3 regions of the Pseudarthrobacter sp. fls2-241-R2A-168 genome follow, and region 1 is predicted to be linked to each of the others. Evidence: riboswitches for the same ligand, from Rfam matches in the RefSeq annotation. Region 1 holds a riboswitch; each other region holds the start of a gene.
The links. A riboswitch is a leader RNA that binds a small molecule or an ion and turns the genes downstream of it on or off. The one in region 1 is predicted to bind cyclic di-AMP.
Positions count from the first base shown of each region.

Region 2: linked by a shared signal. The riboswitch ahead of QRN11_RS21065 (aggregation-promoting factor C-terminal-like domain-containing protein) and the one ahead of QRN11_RS05300 (C40 family peptidase) in region 1 are both predicted to bind cyclic di-AMP.
Region 3: linked by a shared signal. The riboswitch ahead of QRN11_RS07985 (M23 family metallopeptidase) and the one ahead of QRN11_RS05300 (C40 family peptidase) in region 1 are both predicted to bind cyclic di-AMP.

Region 1 covers NZ_JARVSG010000007.1:20,091-27,293, reverse strand. The annotation lists gene QRN11_RS05325 (glucose 1-dehydrogenase) at 1-697, shown strand, start outside; gene QRN11_RS05320 (DUF1810 domain-containing protein) at 762-1,205, opposite strand; gene QRN11_RS05315 (DNA alkylation repair protein) at 1,189-1,755, opposite strand; gene QRN11_RS05310 (TraR/DksA family transcriptional regulator) at 1,752-2,111, opposite strand; gene QRN11_RS05305 (coiled-coil domain-containing protein) at 2,133-3,497, opposite strand; cyclic di-AMP (ydaO/yuaA leader) riboswitch at 3,899-4,063, shown strand; gene QRN11_RS05300 (C40 family peptidase) at 4,067-4,906, shown strand; gene QRN11_RS05295 (protein adenylyltransferase SelO) at 4,984-6,459, opposite strand; gene QRN11_RS05290 (ribonuclease Z) at 6,532-7,203, opposite strand, start outside.
Region 2 covers NZ_JARVSG010000047.1:5,356-12,558, forward strand. The annotation lists gene upp (uracil phosphoribosyltransferase) at 1-433, shown strand, start outside; gene QRN11_RS21050 (glyoxalase superfamily protein) at 479-853, shown strand; gene QRN11_RS21055 (HAD-IA family hydrolase) at 877-1,575, shown strand; gene QRN11_RS21060 (YdeI/OmpD-associated family protein) at 1,556-1,999, opposite strand; gene QRN11_RS21065 (aggregation-promoting factor C-terminal-like domain-containing protein) at 2,092-2,841, opposite strand; cyclic di-AMP (ydaO/yuaA leader) riboswitch at 2,847-3,008, opposite strand; gene QRN11_RS21070 (sensor histidine kinase) at 3,127-4,629, opposite strand; gene QRN11_RS21075 (response regulator transcription factor) at 4,635-5,375, opposite strand; gene QRN11_RS21080 (winged helix-turn-helix domain-containing protein) at 6,065-6,931, shown strand.
Region 3 covers NZ_JARVSG010000010.1:201,628-208,830, reverse strand. The annotation lists gene QRN11_RS08000 (DUF3027 domain-containing protein) at 1-170, shown strand, start outside; gene serC (phosphoserine transaminase) at 236-1,366, opposite strand; gene QRN11_RS07990 (iron-dependent transcriptional repressor DtxR) at 1,646-2,353, shown strand; cyclic di-AMP (ydaO/yuaA leader) riboswitch at 2,489-2,700, shown strand; gene QRN11_RS07985 (M23 family metallopeptidase) at 2,711-3,532, shown strand; cyclic di-AMP (ydaO/yuaA leader) riboswitch at 3,680-3,840, shown strand; gene QRN11_RS07980 (C40 family peptidase) at 3,911-4,585, shown strand; gene QRN11_RS07975 (NlpC/P60 family protein) at 4,748-5,524, shown strand; gene QRN11_RS07970 (HNH endonuclease) at 5,780-6,280, shown strand; gene mobA (molybdenum cofactor guanylyltransferase) at 6,330-6,977, shown strand; gene QRN11_RS07960 (DUF6457 domain-containing protein) at 6,993-7,203, shown strand, end outside.

The sequences.
Region 1 (7,203 bases):
GGCCACGGCCATTGCTTTTGCCCGCGAAGGGGCCGACGTTGTCCTTTCCTACCTGCCCGAGGAGGAAGAGGACGCGGCCCGCATCGCCGGCATCATCGAAGCCGCAGGACGGAAGGCCGTCAAGGTTCCCGGTGACCTGAAGGACCCCGCCACCTGCCAGGAGCTGGTAGATACTGCAGTGGCCGTTCTGGGCGGCGTGGACATCCTGGTCAACAACGCCGGAAAACAGGTGGCGCAGGAGGACATCGCCCAGATCACGGACGAACAGTTCGACCACACCCAGAAGACCAACGTCTATGCGATGTTCCGGGTGACCAAGGCCGCGGTTCCGCACATGCCGGCCGGGTCCACCATCATCAACACCACGTCCATCCAGGCGTACAACCCGTCCCCCACGCTGCTGGACTACGCCACCACCAAGGCGAGCATCAACAACTTCACCAAGGGCCTGGCGCAGCAGCTCGCGCCCAAGGGCATCCGCGTGAACGCGGTGGCGCCCGGGCCCATCTGGACGCCGCTGCAGGTCAGCAGCGGCCAGCCCAAGGAGGAACTGCCGGAGTTCGGCCAGTCCACGCCCCTCGGCCGCGCCGGCCAGCCCGCCGAACTCGCACCGGCCTACGTTTTCCTGGCCTCCCCTGAATCCAGTTTCGTGCTGGGGGAAACGTTGAACGTCAACGGCGGCAGCCCCACGCCGTAGCGCCCCACACAGCAGGGACGACGGCGGTGCCTTGCGCAAGACGGGCAAGGCACCGCCGTCGGCGTCAGTCTTCGTCGCGGGCGGCGAGGAGATCGTCGGTTGCGGGGTCCGGCTGGCCGTCGAAGAACTGCGCGAGGACGGTTTTGAAGACGGTTTCCCCGGGAGCTGCGCGGAGGAACAGCGTCATGGATGAGCGCAGTTTCCGGGCGTCCACGCTGCCAAGAATCTCCTCGGCAACGCGGTCTTTATGGGTGCTGAGCACCTGGGCGCATTCGAGCAGCCGCGGGCCCAATACCGGGTGGTCAAGGTAGTCCCGGGCCTCCTCAAGGGAGCTGATGGCGTACCGGCGGGAAGTGTCGCTGTGCCCCAGCCCCGCCACCTGGGGAAAAACGAACCACATCCAGTGTCCGGTCTTGTTGCCCACCTGCAGTTCGGCGAGTGCCTGGTCGTAGGTTCCACCGCTGTTTTGTGCGGCAACAAAGCGTTCCAGGTCATAGGGATCGTTCACGGGTGTCTCCTTGTGGTGGGGCTTGGGGTGCGGACTGTTGCTCGAGGAATGCGGCCGCGTGGCGTAACTGCGGATCCGGGTCTGTCCGCCACCGGGCCAGAACAACGGCGGCCCGCTGGCGGTCACGGCCGTTGAGCCGCGCCAGGAAGGGGGCCACCACGTCCGCGAGCAGCGGGTCAACCAGTTCCCTTGTTCCGGCGGACCGAATAAAGCCCTCGATCCGGGTCAGGTCGGAATGGCGCAGCAGCGCCGCTTTGGTTTGCAGCAGCACCACTGCGGCGAGCCTGCGCTCATAGACTGCGCGGGAGCCGGGCCCTGGCTGGCCCCACAGCGCGGACGCCAGCTGCACCACGGAGTCGTGGTCGAGGTCCTTGTACTTGCGCAGCGCATCCCGGATGGTTCCGCGGACGGCGCCGACGGAAGACCCGTACGAGGCGAGCTCCCCGCCCAGCCTGCCCTCGACGTCGTCCGCCCGGTACCAGGCACCCTCATTCTGCAGGGTGCGGTCAACAAACCCGGCAGCAGCAGCCACCAGATCCCCCGCACTCATCGGGTGCGGCCTGCCGACGCGTGCCTGATGCAGAACGGCGTCCAGGGGCGGGCCTCCAGCCTTCCTTCGGCGATGGCTTCGCCGCAGACGGCGCAGGTCCCGTAGGTGCCGTCGGCGATCCTGGCCAGGGCGGCGTCAACCTGGTCCAGCCCGGCGCTGCTCTGCTTGAGAAGCGCCGACGCCTGGGAGAGTTCGAAGGCGATGGTGGAGCCTTCGGGATCATGTTCGTCGTCCACGTTGGAATCCTGGCGGGCGGAGTTGGCCGAAGCGATGTCGGCGCGGAGGGCCGGAAGCAGCGCCACTTTCCGCGCCCGCTCCTCCTCGAGCAGGATCCGGAACCGTTCGAAGTCAGGCATGGGAAAAGCCTAGCGCGCCGGTCAGTACCAGTTGTTGGCCACCGAATGGTTCCGGGCCCCGCACGGCGAGCCGTACCGGCCGCGGATGTAGCCCAGGCCCCAATCGACCTGGGTGCGGTAGCTGGTGAGCCAGTCGCTGCCGGCGCTGGAGTATTTGCCGGGCGGCAGCGCCTGGGCTATTCCATAAGCACCGGAGTAGGGGTTGGTGGCCGTTGTCAGCCAGTTCGATTCCTTGGTCCAGAGCTGGGCGAGGCACAGGAACTGGTCCTGGCCCCAGCCGTACGCGCCCAGCCGCCCCGAGGCGTAGCTTTTGGCCCCTGCGGGGTCATTGACGGCACCGCCTGGAACTGACGGCACGACGACGGGCGGCGGGACGGGTGCGACCGGCAGTTGGGGTGCGGGAGCAGGATTCGCCGGCGCCGGGTTGGCGGGTGCGGGGTTCGCGGGTGCTGGATTTGCGGGTGGTGCGGGGTTCGGGGGTGCTGGATTTGCCGGCGCCGGGACGGCTGGAGCCTGCGGGCGGGCGGCAGCCGCGGCGGCCGCCCTGGCTGCCGCCTCTGCCTGCAGGCGGGCCTGTTCAGCGGCTGCGGCGCGTTTTGCCGCCTGCGCTGCCTCGTAGGCAGCCTGCGCCGCCTGGCCCTGCCGGTACGCGCCCTCAACTGCCGCCGTCGTGCCCTTGAGGGAGGCAAGTTGCGCTGTCAGCTCCTCGCTGCGCTTCTGGCTTTCGGCCACTTGGCGCGCCATCGCCTCCTGCGCGGACCGGGCGGCGTCCAGCTTCGCTTTGGCTTGCAGGGACAGCCGCTCACGTTCGGCTTTGGCGGCGCTCTCCTGGGCAGCCAACGAGGACGCCACCCTGCCGGCGGATTCGGCCCTGGCCACCAGCGCTGCCGTCTTGTCACCCACGATGCGCACCACGTTCAGACCCTGGACGCTGTTGGTCTGGATCGCATCGAGGGCAACAAAGAATCCCATGGTGGTGCCGCCGGTTTTATAGGACTGGGCCGCGAGGGCGCCCAGGTCCTTCCGGTGCCGGGACAGCTCGGTGTTTGCTTGGGAAACCTGGGCGGTGAGGGTCTCCACTTTTGCGCTGGCCGCCTGAAGCGCAGAATCGGTGACGGCATACTCCGCCGCTGACTGGACGGCCGCTGTCCCCAGGGACTCGGATTGGGCCTGCAGGCCAGCCAGCAGGCCACTGATCCTGTTGATTTCCTCTGCGGTGCCGGATTCCGTCAGCTTTGCCTGCTGGACGTCCTCCCAGGAGGGGTAATCACCCGCCGGATCCTGGTCCGCCGCCCCGGCCGGACCGAGCCAAACCGTACCCGCAAGGGCAAGGGCCAGCAGCGCCGCAGGCAGGGGCAGGCGGGCTTTGATAACGAACCGAGACATAGTTCGGAAGCATACAGCTCTCAACCTTCAGTTGAAGGCTGGCGTGCTGACATCGTTATGCAATCTGGAATGGTGAACCCCTACCCAGAGATCGAACGCCACACACGCGCAGCCGGCCCAAAGCTCTGCCGTGTGCTGCCCACGAGCGCCGCTTCGGCTGGTGCCAGCAGCACGTTTTATTACTTTGTGACGAACCTCATGCACTCCGCGCCGGCGCGCCTATCTTCCGTGGTCAGCCCGCTATGCAAAGAACCTCCAGTCATTTGCGGAATACGAGAGAAGCCGCTCGTATGTTATTCAAATGTGACAATCGGCAGGCTGGCAGGTTATGGTCTTCAGGTGTCCCTCCCAGACGGGACATTCCCCTCAGCATGCCGAGCCCTGCCGCTGACCCGGGATTCAATCGTTTCCAGCTGGCAGGGACGGGGGAACCACCTTTCCGCGGCCTCATGCGAGGCCTTGGGGTTAAGTCGATAGCGCCTTCCGTTCCGTCCGGAGCCGCTACCGGCCGGGTATCTCCAACCCGAACCCGACAGCTCACCCCGCAGGCATGGGAGAGGCGATCAAACGTGTCAAAAAATTCCATCACCGCCCGTCACCGCGCGACTCCGGCCCGCTCAATCGCGCTCCAGGGCTTGGCTGTATCCGCCAAGTCGCTTGGCCGCCCGGCCCTGGCCGTAGCAGCAGCTTCCGGCATTGCCTTCGGTGTGGGCGCCCCGGCCCACGCAGGCGTAACCGGACCGGACACCACCGGGACCACTAACACCCAGGCGTCCGTGGCACCCGCAGCTGCCGTGGCTGCACCGGCAGCAGCTGCCGCCAACGTCCACACCGTGGTTTCGGGTGACACCCTGGGCGGCATCTCCGCCGCCTACGGCGTCAGCCTCAACGATGTACTGGCCGCCAACGGCCTGGCGATCTCCACGATCATCTTCCCCGGCGACCAGATCCAGATTCCGGGCGCCGGCTATGTTGCAGCTGCTCCGGCCCCCGTCCAGGCGGCCGCTGCTCCTGCCCCCGTCCAGACTGCCGTTGCCGCGGCTCCGGCCAACACCGGAGTGAATGTTTCGTACGCTTCAGCTCCGGCAGCTGCCACGGGTTCGGGCGCCGGCGCTTCGATCCTGGCATCGGCCTACGGCCAGGTTGGCATCCAGCAGGACTGCACCGCCATGGTGGAGAAGGCCCTGCGCAGCGTGGGCAAGTCTGTTGGCGACCTGGCTCCCGGCCAGTTCTACCAGTACGGCTCCGTGGTGGGCTCCCCCGCTGCCGGTGACCTTGTGATCACTGCCGGCCACGTTGGTGTGTACGCCGGCAACGGCCAGGTTGTCAGCGGCGGCGTGGACGGTTTCAAGACCGAGGTCCACTCCATCAGCTGGCTCCCGGGCGCTTCCTTCGTCCGCGTAGCTTAGGCGACACCACCCGGACAGGGGCGGCAGGCGGTTACCCACCTGCCGCCCCTGTTTCGTTTTTGCCGGGTCCGCCGTCCTCAGGTGCCGCAGAACGTCTGGTAGCTGCCGAAGTCCTCCGGCGCTCCCTCGGCGTAACGCTCCAGCCCCGACCGTTCCCGGTACGGGTCACGGACCACCTCCACGAGCCGGTTGAAGGGACCAACATCGCCGTCCGTTGCCGCGGCGAGCGCTTCTTCAACTAAGTGGTTGCGCGGAATGTAGACAGGATTGACCCGGTCCATCAGGCCGGCGTCGGGTTTCAGGGCCAGCCACCGTTCTGCCCAGGCGTCGAAGGCGGCGAGATCCAGGACCATGCTTCGGGCGGGGCGGGAGTTTCCCCGCGCTGCGTGCCCGAGGTTCCGGAAGAACCGTGTGTAGTCCACCGGCCCGTCCTTGAGGATGGCGATCACACCGTCCACGAGCTCCGAGGCTTCTTCCGCCTCAGGGCTCCCCGCAGGACTTTCCCTGATTCCCAGCTTTGTTTTCATACCGGCGAACCAGGCGTCGCTGTACTGGCGGCGGAACCCGCCCAATGCCTCCACTGCGGGGGCTACGGCCTGTTCCTGGTCTTCATTGATGAGCGGCAGCATTGCCTCGGCGAGGCGGGCGAGGTTCCATTCAGCCATAACGGGCTGGTTGGCGTAGGCGTAACGGCCGCCAACGTCGATGGAGCTGTAGACCGCGGCCGGGTTGAAGGCATCCATAAACGCGCACGGCCCGTAGTCGATGGTTTCCCCGGAAATGGTCATGTTGTCTGTATTCATCACGCCATGGACGAAGCCCACCAGCATCCATTGGGCCAGCAGTGTGGCCTGCGCAGCCACCACCCCTTCGAAGAGGGCGAGGTAGGGGTTGTCGGCCCGGGCAGCGGCGGGGTAATGCCGGCTGATGGCATGATCGGCGAGGCGGCGTAAAAGGTCCATATTGTCGGTGGCCCGCGCGTACTGGAAGCTTCCCACCCGCAGATGGCTGCTGGCCACCCTCGCCAGGACTGCTCCGGGAAGCATGGTGTCGCGGCGGACCGGGCGGCCGGTGGCCGTGACGGCAAGGGACCTTGTGGTGGGGATGCCCAAGGCGTACATCGCCTCGCTCACCAGGTACTCCCGCAGCATGGGCCCGACGACGGCACGCCCGTCGCCTGCCCGGGCGAAGGGCGTACGGCCGGAACCTTTCAGGTGGATATCGCGGAGCCGGCCGTGCACATCCGTCACCTCGCCGAGCAGGAGCGCCCGGCCGTCGCCCAGCAGGGGTGAGTATCCGCCAAACTGGTGGCCGGCGTAGGCCTGTGCCACCGGCGTGGCCCCGTCCGGGATGTGGTTTCCCAGGAGGAGCTTGACGCCCTCCGATGACCGGAGGTATTCAGCGTCCAGCCCAAGTTCAGCGGCCAGTTGCTCATTAAGGACAAGAAGCTTGGGGTCCGGCGCTTCCTCTGCCTGCCAGGGAACAGCCAGTTCCGACAATTCCCGGGCAAACCGCCCGTCAAAAGTGATCGTTGATTCAGCAGCAGCTGTCATTCTTCAAGCCTTCCCTCGTGGTGTGTTTTCCGCGGCGTCGAATCACGTGAAGAACACCCGATAATTCACTTTCTACCCCATGGTTTTGTTTGGCAATGAGCTCCCGGGCCCTTCCCGTGTCCGCGGCGCCGGGTCAGGCCAGCGCCGCCGTTCGGGAAGAGGTACCCGCTGCAGGTCGTGGGCAGCTACCACCCTCACCTGCGCGGCACGTGCGTTTGCCTGCGCAGCGAGCAGGGTGACGTCGTCGTACCGTGACGAAAAGTGGGTCAGCACCAGGGTGCCGGCCCCGGCGCGGCCGGCCAATTCCCCGGCCTGTCCGGCGGTGAGGTGGCGGTATTGGCCGGCGAGCGCGGCGTCGTCGTCGCTGAAGGTTGACTCGGCGACGAGGAGGTCCGCGCCGTCGGCCAGGTCTTCTGCCCCCTCACAGGGCGCGGTGTCCATCACGAAGGCAAAGCGTTGGCCGCGCCGGGGAACGCTCACATCGCTGAGGCGGACGCCGGTCAGGCTGCCGTTGCGCTGCAGCCGGCCCACGTCCGGGCCCCGGATACCGGCAGCGGCGAGGCGGTCCGGAAGCAGCGTGCGGCCGTCGGGCTCTGTGAGCCGGTAGCCATAAGTTTCGATGCGGTGCTTCAGCGGCTGGATCTCCAGCCCGTCGGCCACAGTTGCGCTTCCGGCATGGGGGTGGAGGCGCAGGTCGATGCCGGGCGAACTGACTGACACGAGGGCGCGGACCACGTCCTCGCC
Region 2 (7,203 bases), on a different contig from region 1:
GCCCACCCCGCTGGTGGTGCCTATCCTGCGCGCCGGCTTGGGCATGCTCGAAGGCATGACCAAGCTTGTCCCCACTGCCGAGGTGGGCTTCCTGGGCATGGCCCGCGACGAGGAAACCCTGGACATCATTACCTACGCCGAACGCCTCCCGGAAGACCTCACGGACAGGCAGATCTTTGTCCTGGACCCCATGCTGGCTACTGGCGGGACCCTGCGCGAAGCCATCAAGTTCCTCTTCAAGCGAGGCGCCTCCGACGTGACCTGCATATGCCTGCTGGCCGCCCCGGAAGGCCTGGCCAAGCTGGAAGAGGAACTCTCGGGAGCGAACGTCACCATCGTCCTGGCCTCCATCGACGAAAAGCTCAACGAGAAGTCCTACATCGTTCCCGGGCTCGGGGATGCAGGCGACCGCCTGTACGGCATCGCAGGCTAGCCCACAACCCTTTTCCATTCCCCCTCGCGCCGCTAGCCTGTGCGGATGGACTGGAAACTGGAACTTGTGTTTGTCCCTGTATCGGACGTGGACCGCGCCAAGGATTTCTACGTCAACAAGGTGGGATTCAACCCGGACTTTGATGAGCGTCCCTCGGACTCCATCCGCTTTGTCCAGCTGACCCCCCGCGGCTCGGCCTGCTCGATCTGCATTGGGGAAGGGCTTACGGACGCGCCTCCCGGCTCCGGGTCGAACCTCCAACTGGTGGTCAACGATATCCACGCGGCCCACAAGCACCTGAAGGACAACGGAGTGGACGTCAGCGACGTGGACGTGCAGGAATGGGGCCACTTCGTGTACTTTGCCGATCCCGACGGCAACAAGTGGGCGGTCCAGTACATCCCGGGCCGCGAAAGCTGAGATCTACCGGCAGAATGGGAACTATGGCTGCCTCCACCCCTGCTGGAACCTCCACCCCTGCTGGAATCCGGAACCTGACGTGCCGCGCCGTGCTCTTTGACATGGACGGCACCCTGGTGGATTCGACCGCGGTGGTGGAGCAGGTCTGGGGTGAATTCGCCGCGCGCTACGGGCTGGACCTGGAGGAGATTCTCCGCACCTCGCACGGCGTCCAGGCACGCGATACTGTCACCCGGTTTGCTCCTGAGGGTGCTGACGTGCCGGCACTGACGGCCGAACTCGGGGCGATGGAACGCGTCCGGACCGAAGGGATTGTGGCCCTGCCCGGTGCTGCCCGGTTGCTGGCAGCCCTGCCGGCGGACGCCGTCGCCCTGGTCACGTCCGCTGACCTCGTCCTGGCTGGCATCCGAATGGAAGCAGCCGGCCTGCCCATGCCGGCCGTAGCAGTCACAGCTGAACGGGTGACCCGCGGCAAGCCCGATCCGGAGGGATACCTGAAGGCCGCCGCCAACCTTGGCGTGGACCCGGCGGACGCCGTGGTGTTCGAAGACGCTCCAGCAGGAATCGCCGCAGGGGTGGCCGCCGGAATCCGCACGGTGGCCGTGGGACCCAACACCGGCCCGCTGCCCGCAGGCGTCCTGCACGTAGCGGATTACAGTGCTGTCACCGTCCGGACGAGTCAGGACGAGGCGGGCCGGACAGTCATTTCTTTCCGGCTTTAAGGTCGGCTACCACCTTGGCGATACGCCGCGACCGCGTTTCCGGCGTCTTGGCGTCGGCCAGCGGCTCCACGTACCGTCGCTGGGCGCTGTAGCTCAGCGTCGCGTAGAACTGCAGGGCGGCCGGTTCCGCCGCCATCGCAGCGGCAAGGTCTTCGGGGACTTCAACCACGCGGGGTTGGGTGTCGAGCTCGATGACCACGTCAACTGTGTCCCCAGCCGAAACGCCAACGAATTCGCGGTTGGCTGCGCTGAGCGAAATGAGGTTCTGGCCACCCATCACCGCGATGCTGCTGCGGTAGCTCCTGCCGTTGATGGTCACCACTACGGGCGGCCGTTTGCCCGCGTCCAAGGCCGCGAGGACCTCATCGGGAACTTCGATGCCGGTCTTGTTTCCGCTGCCTTGGATGGTGGTGGTGAACTTCATGGGTCACAGTATGCCGGGCCTTTTGCCACTCCCACGGATACGGCGCGCGCCATGGGGCATTGATCACCGAGTGCTCGGTACCAGTTGTGGACTCAGTACCAGTTGTGGGAGAGGTGGAAATTCAGCGCACCACACGGGGACTGGTAGCGCTCCTGGATGTAGTTCAGGCCCCAGTTGATCTGCGTACGGTAGTTCGTCAGGTAGTCCGGACCGGCGCTGGCCATCTTTTCAGCAGGCAGGGACTGGACGATGCCGTACGCGCCGCTGCTGGCGTTTGTAGCCGTGGTGGTCCAGTCGGATTCCTTGTCCCACAGGGTTACCAAGCACTGCATCTGGTCCGGCGCCCAGCCGTAGCTGGCAAGCTGCCCGGCGGCGTAAGCCTGGGCGCCGGCGGGGTCGTTGACCGCGACGGCGGGGGCCGGCTCAGGTGCGGGGGCCGGCTCAGGAGCGGCAGCAGGAGCCGCGGCCGGCTCGGGAGCCGGTGCCGGTGCCGCTTCGGCTGCGGGCGCTGATGCCGGTTCGGCAGCGGGTGCCGGTGCGGGCTCTGCCGCCTGCGGGGCCACGGCAATCTCCTCAGCAGCGGGGGCCGGTGCCGGGTTGGCCCGGATTTCGCTCTTTTCGATGCTGAGGTTGGACTGGGCCTCGGCGGCCTGGGTTTCGGTGGCGGCAACCCTGATGCTTGACTCGGTAGCCTGTCCGGCCGCCCCGACTCCTACCAGGAGTGCAGCGGATGCGGCGAAGACAGCGGCGCGCTTGCCGATGAAGGGAAACTTGCCGGCTTTGCGTCCGGCGTGGGGTGCAGACCCGGATTTCGGGCGCGGTTTAACCAGGAATTTGGACATGATGAATCGCCTCTCACACCTGCGGAGTTAGCTGTCGGGTTCGGATGAGGGCATCCGGCCGCACGGAAAAATTCACGTGCGTGCTTAACCCCAAGGGCACTCATTGCCCGGGACGGTGGGTCCCCCGCCTCTGCCGTTGCTCAAGCGGAATCCGGGAAGCGGCAGAGCTTGGCGTCATCCGGATATGGGTTCCCGATCAGGAACCTCACCCAATCGACGGTACAGGAGTCCGGCGCTTAAGTCACATTTTGGTAACAGAGATCACGACGGCGGCGCGTCGCTTTGCTACGAAAGCGAATGAAGGGGGAGCTGCAGGGCAAACTGGGTGCGCCCTGGCTGTGACGTCACCGTTACCCTGCCGCCGTGGGCCTCGACGATGGATTCCACGATGGACAAGCCCAGCCCGCTGGTGCCTTCGGCAACGGCGGCCCCGGACTGGCCGGACGCGCCCTTCCGGGCCGCGTCTGCGCGGGCGAAGCGCGAGAAGACGTGGTCCACGAACTCCGCAGGGATCCCGCCGCCGTCGTCCGTTACCGTTACTACCGCCGCGCCCTCAGACGACGTGCACACCCCGGTGACCACAGTGGTTCCGGCGGGAGTGTGTTTGCGTGCGTTGGAGAGCAGGTTCATCAGGACCTGGCGCAGCTGAGAGGCATCGCCGTTGACCACCACGGGCTCCTCGGGAAGCTCCAGCCGCCAGTTGTGGCCCGGGGCCATCACCTTTTCGTCGCTGACGCCCTCGATCACAAGCTGCGTGAGATCCACCCCGCTGAGCTTGAGCGGCTGGCCCTCATCGAGCCGGGCCAGCAGCAGCAGGTCTTCCACCAGGGCGGTCATGCGCTCAGACTGGCTCTGCACGCGCGCCAGCGACTTTTCGCCGTCGGGGGTGAAGTTCTCGGTCATCCGCATCAGTTCCGTGTAGCCGCGGATGGCCGTGAGGGGAGTACGCAGCTCGTGCGAGGCATCGGCCACAAACTGCCGCACCTTGGTTTCGCTCTTCTGCCGCGCCTGCAGCGCGTTGGCCACGTTGTCCAGCATGAGGTTGAGCGCGTGGCCCACGCTGCCCACTTCCGTTCCAGGGTTGGAGTTCGACGGCGGGACGCGCACCGCGAGTGCCACCTCGCCGGCGTCCAGCGGCAGCTGCGAAACGCGCGTGGCCACCTCTGACAGCTGCTCGAGCGGCTTCATGGTGCGCCGGATCAGCACTGTTCCTGCCAGCCCGATCAGCAGCAGACCGCCCAGGGATACGAACACAAAGGTCCAAACGAGGGAAGTGAGCGTACTTTCCTTGCCAGCGAGGGGGAGCCCGGTCACCAACACGTCGCCGAAGTCCGTCTTCGCGGCTGTCAACCGGTAGTCGCCGTTGGAGAGGGTGCGGTCCACCGGCTGTGCATCTGTGGCCAAAGCCAGCAGGGCCTGCTTGTCCTCGGCGGACAGTGGCGAGCGGGTGGTGTCCGAGGCCAGGAACCCGGCGCTGTTGACTTGTCCGTTGAGGATGCGGGCGTTCAGGGTGCCCACACTCTGGCCGCGGGCGTCCAGTGGATCCCGGCCTTTGAAGCCGCCCATGGGAGGCCGGCCCGGATCGTTCGACCGCTCCGCCGCCTGGCTGAGCTGGTCATCAAGCTGGCGGGTGAGGAACGCGTCCATGGAGGCGTAGCTGACCACACCCACGGCGCCGCAGATGGCGATCAGCAGGGTCATGGCAAGGAGGATGAGGCGGGTGCGCAGGTGCCAGGTGTTCGGCTTCAGCCAGCTCCGGCGCTGGGACGCAGCCTGTTGTAAGGCCATGGCGCCTACTCCGCTGGCTTGATGACGTATCCGGCCCCGCGCACCGTGTGGATCATGGGCGGATGCACCGCATCCACCTTCTTGCGCAGGTAGGAGATGTACAGCTCCACGATGTTGGCCTGGCCACCGAAGTCGTAATCCCAGACCCGGTCCAGGATCTGCGCCTTACTTATGACCCGCTTGGGGTTTTCCATCAGGTAACGGAGCAATGCGAATTGGGTGGCTGTGAGCTGGAGTTCCTCGCCCGCCCGGCTCACCTCGCGGGTGTCGATGTTCAGGACGAGGTCGCCCACCACCAGCTCAGCCGTATCCATGGCGGCCACCCCGGAACGCTGGACCAGGCGGTGCAGCCGCAGGAGGACTTCCTCCATGCTGAACGGCTTGGTGACGTAATCGTCACCGCCGGCTGCCAGGCCCACGATCCGGTCCTGCACTGCGTCCTTGGCTGTCAGGAACAGTGCCGGGACCTCGGGTGCGAAGGTGCGGATCCTTCCCAGCAGCTCAACGCCGTCGAATCCGGGCAGCATAACGTCCAGGACCAGGACGTCCGGGCGGAAGTCCTTGGCAAGCTTCACTGCTTCCGGCCCGTCCGCTGCCACAGCAACGGACCAGCCGGCCATGCGCAGGCCCATGCTCATGAGTTCTGAGAGGCTCGGCTCGTCATCAACCACCAGCGCGCGGATGGGGGATCCGTCGGGGTGGGAGAGCTGGGGAAGGTTGTTTGTCATGGAGTGCGGTGTGGCCATGGGACAACTCTCCGGTCACTCGTTGAGCCGGGGCTTTGGGATTCCTGTGTCCCGGCTGTGAATCCCAGCCTAGCCAGCTGGATGTGGAAGTGATGCTGCGGTAGGACAGTGCGTGGGGCGGGCAGAGACTTTGAAACTCTTCTTTGGAGGCATTCCCGGGTCTCCCCTGGAAAGATGGGACAAATTTTCTTCGCGGGGACGGCGCGCCACTGGACAAGAACCATCGCTGGCCTGCCGATTTTGGTATTCCACATGCACTTGAACAAAAGGGGGCAAACCGGACGCCGGTCCGAATTAAGTTCCCTAAAACGGCAGCTGGGGGACCGGGAGCTGGATAATGAATGACGTTCTGCCAGCACGCCAGAATGGTGATCTACACCACAAAGCCGGATTCTGTCTCATAATGCGGACTGATCGGTCCATTGTTACTTGCAAGTTAGCATTGTTACGCTGCACACTCTCATTGTGAACAAGAACTCAACAGCACCTGCAGCCGCAGACTATTGGCCCAGCACATCCGCTGCTGCCGACATGCGCTGTTGTCGAATGTACGCCTGACCTTCCCACCCCTCGAAGTTCTCCAGGCATTCGCCCCCCAGCCCAGCGTCGGGCGTCCCTCCCCAGTTTTCAGTGCGGGGAACCCAGCATTCGAGCCGTGATGACGGCCATTCACATTGAGGTAAGCATCCATGTCAGTTGCATCCGGATACGTCCACATTTCTGTCCGTAACGCCGCCAAGGCCGGCCAGCCCTCCGGCCTCCGCCCCGGCTTCGCCCCGCGCCCATCGCTCGCACCCTCAGCTCCCGGAAGCAGCTTCCCCGCCTCTGGCTATGCACCCCAGGGCTACAACCCCAACTCTTACGGCCAGCTCCGCGCAGTAACCCCGGCCGAGTCCGCGCCGGTGACCGCTCCCACGCCCGTCGTGGCCGGACCCAACACGGTCCGTCCGGTCGCCAACGACAATGTTGCCCGCGGCTTCGTCCTCTACATGGGCATCGACGAGGAAACCGCTGCCGCCGCAGGTACCTCCATCGCCAAGCTCGCACAGGAGATCCGCGCCTACGCCCAGTCCCTGGTGTCCGGTGCCGAGAGCTACGCCGCGGTTGCAGTGGCCCCCGCCGGAACGCCCGGCTCGGCGCTCGACGTCGTCCGTTCCACCTTCGGTGACCCCACCGTCAACACCCGGCAGCGCACCGAAACCCCCCGGCCGCAGCAGCCGCAGGAACCGCGCCCCTCCGGCGTCCTGATCGACCTTGCCCGCCGCGAAGTACACCTCGACGGCGAATCCCTGAACCTGACCTTCAAGGAGTTCGAGCTCCTGAACTACCTCGTGGAGAACGGCACCCGTACCGTGGGCCGCGACGAGCTGCTTGAAGGCCTGTGGCGCAACGCCGAAGAAGTGCCCAACGAGCGCACCATCGACGTCCACATCCGCCGCCTCCGCTCCAAGCTTGGCCGTCTCGCCAACACCGTGCGCACCGTCCGCGGCCAGGGCTACCGGTTCTACGAGCACCCCGAGGTTGTTGTCTGGGCCGCTCCGGAATACTCGATCTAACTCTTACTCTGAAGCGCCTGTCCCGCTTGGGCGGGCGCTTCCGCTTTCGCGGCACGATCCCTCGGCGCCTGCGCTCGTCCCGCCCCACCGCCTCCCTCGCCTCGCAAGCTCGGCCAGGGAACCCGGGCGGCGGGGGCCCAGCGACAACGGCGCTTTCGGGATGTCCCGCCTTTGGCGTTCACCCAGACTCTCCGAGCATTAGGCCTCCGCGGCTGGTTTAAGGCTGGTCGCGTGTCACCACGAGCATGCTTTTGTGGGCTTGATCTTGGCTG
Region 3 (7,203 bases), on a different contig from region 1:
AAACTGCTGAGGTTGAGCCTGGGGTCCAGGAGCCAGCTTCGGCGAAACCTGCTGCGGCGGACGACGCAGCAGCTGGGCCGGCCGCAGGGGAACAGGAGCAGGACCAGGAGTCCGGGGACGGGGAGCCCGACGACGGCGGGCAGCCCGGCGACGCAGCAAGGACTTCCTGACCACAAACGAACGGCGCCGTCCGGGATGAACCCGGGCGGCGCCGTCGTACGTTAAAGCGTCCTGGCTACTTGCGCAGCTCGCCCACGACGTAGTCGATGCTTTCCAGCAGGGCCGAAACATCTGCCGGCTCGATGGCCACGAACGTTGCGATGCGGAGCTGGTTGCGGCCCAGCTTGCGGTAGGGCTCGGTGTCCACGATGCCGTTGGCGCGCAGGACCTTGGCCACTGCGGCTGCGTCCACGGACTCGTCGAAGTCGATGGTGGCGATGACGTTTGAGCGCTCGTCCGGGTTAGTGACGAAGGGAGTGGCGAACCCGGAAGCCTCGGCCCAGCTGTAGATGCGGCCGGCGGAATCGGCGGTGCGCTTGGACGCGAAGTCCAGGCCACCGTTGGAGTTCAGCCACTGCACCTGTGCATCCAGCGTCACCAGGGTGGACAGCGAGGGGGTGTTGTACGTCTGGTTCAGGCGGGAGTTGTCGATGGCGGTCTGCAGGTCCAGGAAGTCGGGGATCCAGCGGTCGCCGGCCTTGATCCGGGCGGCGCGTTCCAGGGCGGCAGGGGAGAACAGACCAAGCCACAGCCCGCCGTCGGAGGCAAAGTTCTTCTGCGGGGCAAAGTAGTAAACGTCACTCTGTGCCACGTCGACGTCCAGGCCGCCGGCAGCAGAGGTGGCGTCCACCAGGACAAGCGAGCCCTCGTCCGCGCCGGAGACGCGCTGTACGGGAGCAGAGACGCCGGTACTGGTCTCGTTCTGCGGCCAGGCGTAAACGTCCACGCCGGCTTCAGCCTGCGCGGAGGGGCGGGTGCCGGGCTCGGACTTGATGATGGAGGACGCCTCAAGGAAGGGTGCCTTGTTGGTGGCTGCGGCAAACTTGGAGCCGAACTCACCAAAGGAAAGATGCTGCGCCTTCTTCTCGACCAGGCCGAAGCTGGCGATGTCCCAGAATGCCGTGGAGCCGCCCACGCCAAGAACTACCTCGTACCCTTCAGGTGCCCGGAAGAACTGGCTCAGTCCCTCGCGGACGGAGCCCACGAGGTTCTTGACCGGGGCCTGGCGGTGGGAGGTGCCGAGGATGTCCTTTGACGCGGCTGACAGGGCATCAATCTGCTCCTGCCGGACCTTGGAAGGCCCGGCGCCGAACCGTCCGTCCTTGGGGAGGAGATCGGCGGGAATAGTGATGCTGGTTTCGCTCACGGGTGCTCCAATTTCGGCATGGACATAACTGTGGTCCGGACGGGTGTTGGCGGCCGGCAGTCTGCGGTGACTGCAACCAGGGCCTTCCTCATTCTGCCTGAAGCGCTGATTCCGCGGGAACCCGGACCGTCATAGTCCAGTCAATGAGACGCCCCCGTAGCACACGTGCGAACTATTCGGACAAAGTCAAAATAGGCTAAGCTTTTCCACGGACTACGTCGCGGTGTAAGGCGATACGGTGGGACAACGCAAGGTACTGCGCTCGAGGAGCTGAGCTGGATGACGGATCTGATCGACACTACGGAGATGTACCTTCGGACCATTTTGGAGCTTGAGGAAGAGAACATCGTTGCTCTTCGTGCGCGCATCGCCGAACGGCTCCGCCACTCCGGGCCCACCGTCTCCCAGACCATCGGCAGGATGGAGCGGGACGGGCTGGTGGTTGTCTCCGGAGACCGGCATCTGGAACTCACGGAAACGGGCCGCAAGCGCGCAACGGAGGTTATGCGCAAGCACCGGCTCGCCGAGCGCCTGCTTGCCGATGTGATCGGCCTGGACTGGGCCTACGTCCATGACGAAGCCTGCCGCTGGGAACATGTGATGAGCGAACGGGTGGAGCGGCGCATCTACGAGTTGCTCAACCACCCCACCGAATCACCGTACGGAAATCCGATTCCCGGCCTGGCAGCCCTGGGCGGCACGCCGTCCCTGGGTTTTGCCGACGGCGCCATCAGCCTCCTGGATGCGATGAAGTCCTATGGTCCGGCATCAGAGGTGACTGTGAGCCGGCTTGCAGAACCCATTCAAGTGGAACCGGAACTGCTGTCCCAGCTCGACGAGGGCGGTATCCGGCCGGGCGCCGCAGTGGCCCTGGAGCGGGTGGGCGATTACATTTCGGTACGGGTTCCGGGTATTGAAGGGGCGCTGGAACTGCCGCCCGAGGTGGCCGCGCACGTGTTTGTCGCCATTCGCCAGCCTGCAGCTTAAGGGGCTGACTACCCCATCACGGGGCATATACCCAAAGATAACGGAATTGTTACTAAGGGCCTTAAGCCCCTATAGTTGAACCAAGCGTTGATATTAAAGCGTTACCTGATCTGGAGCCGAGCTCTGCCAGCGGATCAGGAGCACGAGTCGTAACTGGCAGAGGCGGGGGAACCACAAGCGGCAGCGGGGGACTGCCTTGGGGTGAAGTCCGTCAGCAGCAAGCCTCTTCCAGTGAAGGATCCCTCCCGGGATATCTCTGTGCCGAAGCTTGCTTACGGCGGACCGGGTCTTTGAACTCTCTGACCCGAATCCGACAGCTAACTTCGCAGGCTTTCCAGAGAGGAACCCTTCTTGACCATGCAGAATTCCAGGGGACGCCGCCGCGCGGCGGGCCCCGCTTCGACACCGCGTGTTGTCGAAGTCATCACCTCGGAGCGCCCCCGCGATCTCCACCGTGATGCGCGCCGCCGTCGGGGTCCCCTCCGCCAGATCACCGAGTTCGCGTCCGCCAGCGGCATCGGCCAAAAGGCCGGCGTTGCCCTTGCCGCCACCGGCCTGGTCCTTACGGTCACGGTTCCGGCCACCAGTCCCGTTATGGCCACTGATGCTTCGGGCGCTACGCCTGTTGCCGCCTCCGCCGTGGCGCCCCAGCCCCAGATTTCAGCCGAAGCCGGAGCGCAGATCGACTTCAGCCGCTCCGCCGTGGTGACCCAGGCTGATCCGGACGGCAAGCTGAAGCAGCTGCTCAGTGCACAATCGGCGGGCGCCATCAGCCGCGCCGCCTCGGCCGGCAGCCTCGGCGCTCCGCTCGCCGTGATGACCACCGCATCGCCCTTCGGCTACCGCGTCAGCCCCATCACCGGCGGCACCGGCGACTTCCACCGCGGACAGGACTATGTGGCGCAGTGCGGCACCTCCGTTATGGCCGCCGCCACCGGAACCGTGACCTTTGTGGGCTGGCACCAGTTCGGTGGCGGGAACCGCGTTGTGATCGACCACGGGAACGGGCTGGAAACCACCTACAACCACCTGTCGTCCTCCAGCGTGAAGGAAGGGCAGACCGTATCGCGCGGGGAAGTTATCGCGCTCAGCGGCACCACGGGAGCCTCCACGGGCTGCCACCTGCACTTCGAGGTCCAGGTCAACGGCGAAGTGGTTGATCCCACTGGCTGGCTCTAGTCAAGTGACGGTGAACTATCAGATGATCTTGACTTGCCGTGACCTGAATGTGACATTCATTCAAAACTGCTGTACCGTCTAACTCGCGTCAACTTTTCCGAAGTTGACGCTCTTGTGCGGATTGCCTAGCTCTGCCACCGCTCAAGGTCCGTTCGCATGACATCGTCTGGCAGGGGCGGGGGAACCAATTTTGGCCTTTCCATGGAAAGGCCTTGGGGTTAAGTCGCAAAGCTTCCCAGGAAGCAGCGCGGCCGGGTGACTCCCATCCGAATCCGACAGCTCACCTCGCAGGCATTGGGAGAGGCTACCTTCGTGTCTTCACGCCATAATTCTGCGCGCCACCGTGCGCAAACGGTTCGTACCAACCCCTTGGATACTGTGTCCAAGGCCGTTAGTGCCAATGCCGGGACAGTTGGTCGCCAGGCTGCAGTCATCGCAGCTGCCTCCGGCCTGATCCTGAGCATGGGCCTGCCAGCCACTGCCGCGGACAACGCCGCTGGTGTTTCCGCTTCCACCGAGTCCGGGTCGGCCCAGAGCGCGCTTGCCGTTACTGCCGCCCCCACTGCCACCGTGTCCTTCGAGCGCCCGGTGGTCAAGACCACAGCCGCTCCCAAGGTGCAGACCGTACGCACCCAGTCCACCGCCTCCGCAACTGGAAACGCTGCCACCGGTACTGCTGCCTCCGCTACGGAGAAGCTGGCCGAGACTGTCTCCTCTGCTTCCACCTCGGGCATCGCCGCAATCGCCTACACCGGAATCGGCCACTCGTACGTATGGGGCGGCACCAGCCCCGTCACGGGCTGGGACTGCTCGGGCTTCACGCAGTGGGTCTATGCCCAGGCCGGCATCAGCATCCCCCGCACCAACGCGTGGACGGCCATGAAGCCGACCTCCACTCCGCAGCCCGGTGACCTCGTTATGCAGAACGGTGGCGCCCACGTTGGCATCTACGTTGGCAACGGCATGATGATCAGCGCACTGAACCCCTCCCAGGGAACGCTGCTGCACGCGGTAGCCGCCACCGGCTCCTCCGCGTTCTTCACAATGAACTAGTTCTTCGACCTCCGGGTCCAAGGGCTTTTTCTTTGCCCCCAAGCTTTTTTCGCTAAATCACACATCCCCGTTCGGGACGTGCCGGCGTACCCCCAAGATGCCGGCACGTCCAAACCCCCTGTCTGCCTACAAGGCGACGGGGGAATACGAAAGAGAGAACTGATGACTACTCGTGCAACCGCACGGCATCGCGCCGAAGTCACTAAAACCAACTCGCTCGCCATCATTGCCAAGGCTGTCGGCGACAACGCAGGCGGCGTCGGCCGCCAGGCAGCAGTGATCGCTGCCGCTTCCGGCCTGGTCCTGACCAGCGGCCTGGCAGCCAACGCCGCAGACACCAACGTCCAGCGTGACTCTGCTCCGGCTTCCAACCTGGAAGTTGAATCGACGGTTGAGGCTCCGATTTCGGCTGAGTCCACCATCGCCATTTCCTTCGAGAAGCCCGCAGTGACCACCACTCCGGCTCCCGTGGTGGAAGCTCCGGAACCCGAGGTTGAGGTCCAGGAAGCCGCTCCCGCTCCTGCCGCCCAGCCCGTTGCTGCTCCCAAGGTCACCGCCAAGGTTGCTTCGGCCGCTGCTCCTGCCGCTCCCGCAGCCCAGGCTTCCGCGTCCGGCAAGGGTGCAGCCATCCTTTCCGCCGCCTACGCCCAGCTCGGCGTGATGCAGGACTGCACCATGCTGGTCACCAACTCCCTGGCCGCCGTCGGAATCAACTTCCACGACTGGCCCGCCGGCTACCTCTCCCTGGGGCGTACCGTGAGCGCTGCTGAAGCGCAGCCGGGCGACCTGATCTACTACGCCGATGGCGGCGCCGGCATGGCCCACATCGCTGTCTACGCCGGTAACGGCCAGGCGGTACACGGCGGCTACAACGGCAACCAGACCGTTGTTTTCAGCGCAAACGTTGGCTCCGGCCCCGTCTTCATCCGCGTCAACTGATATTTCTGACATCGCAGTCCGTTTAATCGGACGCATCAGCACCGAACACAGCCCCAGCCGCAAGGCAGGGGCTGTGTTCGTTTAAGCAGGCAGGCCGCGGCTGCCGTCGCGAACGGACACGGCCTGTCCCTTCCTCGGAATTAGCCGATAGCACACTTCTTTGTTTACTCTTGTGGTGTCGATCCATAGCCCGGACATGCCGAGGGCAGCCGGCCCTCGTGCCCCTGACGGGTGCGGCCGTGAAGAGGTACGTGCATGCGCACTCTCGTTCTGAATGCTGGATATGAACCGCTGGCGGTTATTTCTTTCCGCCGGGCGCTGGTGCTTGTGCTGACGAACAAGGCGAGCGTTGTGGCTGAAGGGGACGATCCTGTGGTGGGTCCCCAGGAGATCCTGGGCCGCCCGTCCGTGATCCTCCTGAACCGCTACATCCGCCCCAGATACAACCAGTCCACGGCGGTGAGCAGACGCGGAGTGCTCCGGCGCGACGGGCACAAATGCGCCTACTGCGGAAAAGCTGCGCATACCATCGACCATGTCCAGCCCAAGTCCCGCGGCGGTGCGGATTCGTGGGAAAACCTCGTGGCGGCATGCCTGCGGTGCAACAACGTCAAAGGCGATCACACTCCGGCGGAGATGGGCTGGAAGCTGCGGTTCGTGCCCGAGCCGCCGCACGGCACCATCTGGCAGATCAAGGAACTGGAGAAGCCCACTCCTGCCTGGGATCCGTTCCTGCTGCCGGAGCGCGCTGCCTGACGGTGCCTCACCGGCCCGGCCGGGGCCCGTTCCGGATTAAGCTGGTGGAGTGGAATCAGACAGGCTGGACTTCGACGCCCTGATCCTTGCGGGCGGCCGTTCCTCCCGCCTGGGCGGGGTACCCAAGCAGGGACTCGTCTTTGAAGGCGCCACCCTGCTGCAGCATTCGCTTGCGGCCTGTTCCGCGGCGTCCCTCATCGCCGTGGTGGGCCCGGATACCGGTCCGTTGCCTGCGGGGGTCCTCGCCTGCCGCGAGCAGCCGGAGTTCGCAGGACCGGCTGCGGCGGTCGCCGCCGGGCTGGAAGCGCTGGGCCGTGCAGGCGGCGGACGCGACTTCACCCTGGTGCTGGCCTGCGATATGCCCAGGGCCGCGGGCGCCGTGGAAACCTTGGCGCAATGCCTTGCGTCCCCGGCTGGCGCCGGGGACGGAGTGATGGCGTGTTCTGAAGACGAAACCGCCCAAATGCTGCTGGGTTTTTACCGCACAAGCGGGTTAAAAAGGGCAGTTCAGGCGCTGTCTTCGCGGGACGGCTTAATCAACGGTTCCATGCGGTCCCTCCTTGCTAGTCTGGACGTGCAGCTTGTCACCGTCCCCGCCGGCACCACAGATGATGTGGATACCTGGGATGATGCCGCCGCATTAGGAGTTGACGCCGGGCAGCCGGACGTGCGCCAGGACCGGCGCGGCAGCAGTTGAATTGGGAGGCAAAGAGTGAAAAGCCAGGATGAAACACTGGAGGAATGGTGCAGGTCCCTCCTCCAGGCCTATGAGCTTGAGGACGTCCAGGTGGACGTTAATGCCATCCTTGCCCTCGCGGGCGTTGCTGCGCACTCCGTTGTGCGGCCGGCGGCACCTTTGACCACCTTCATTGCCGGCTACGCAGCCGGCCTTGCCTCGGGCTCCGGGCAAAGCACCGAGGCTT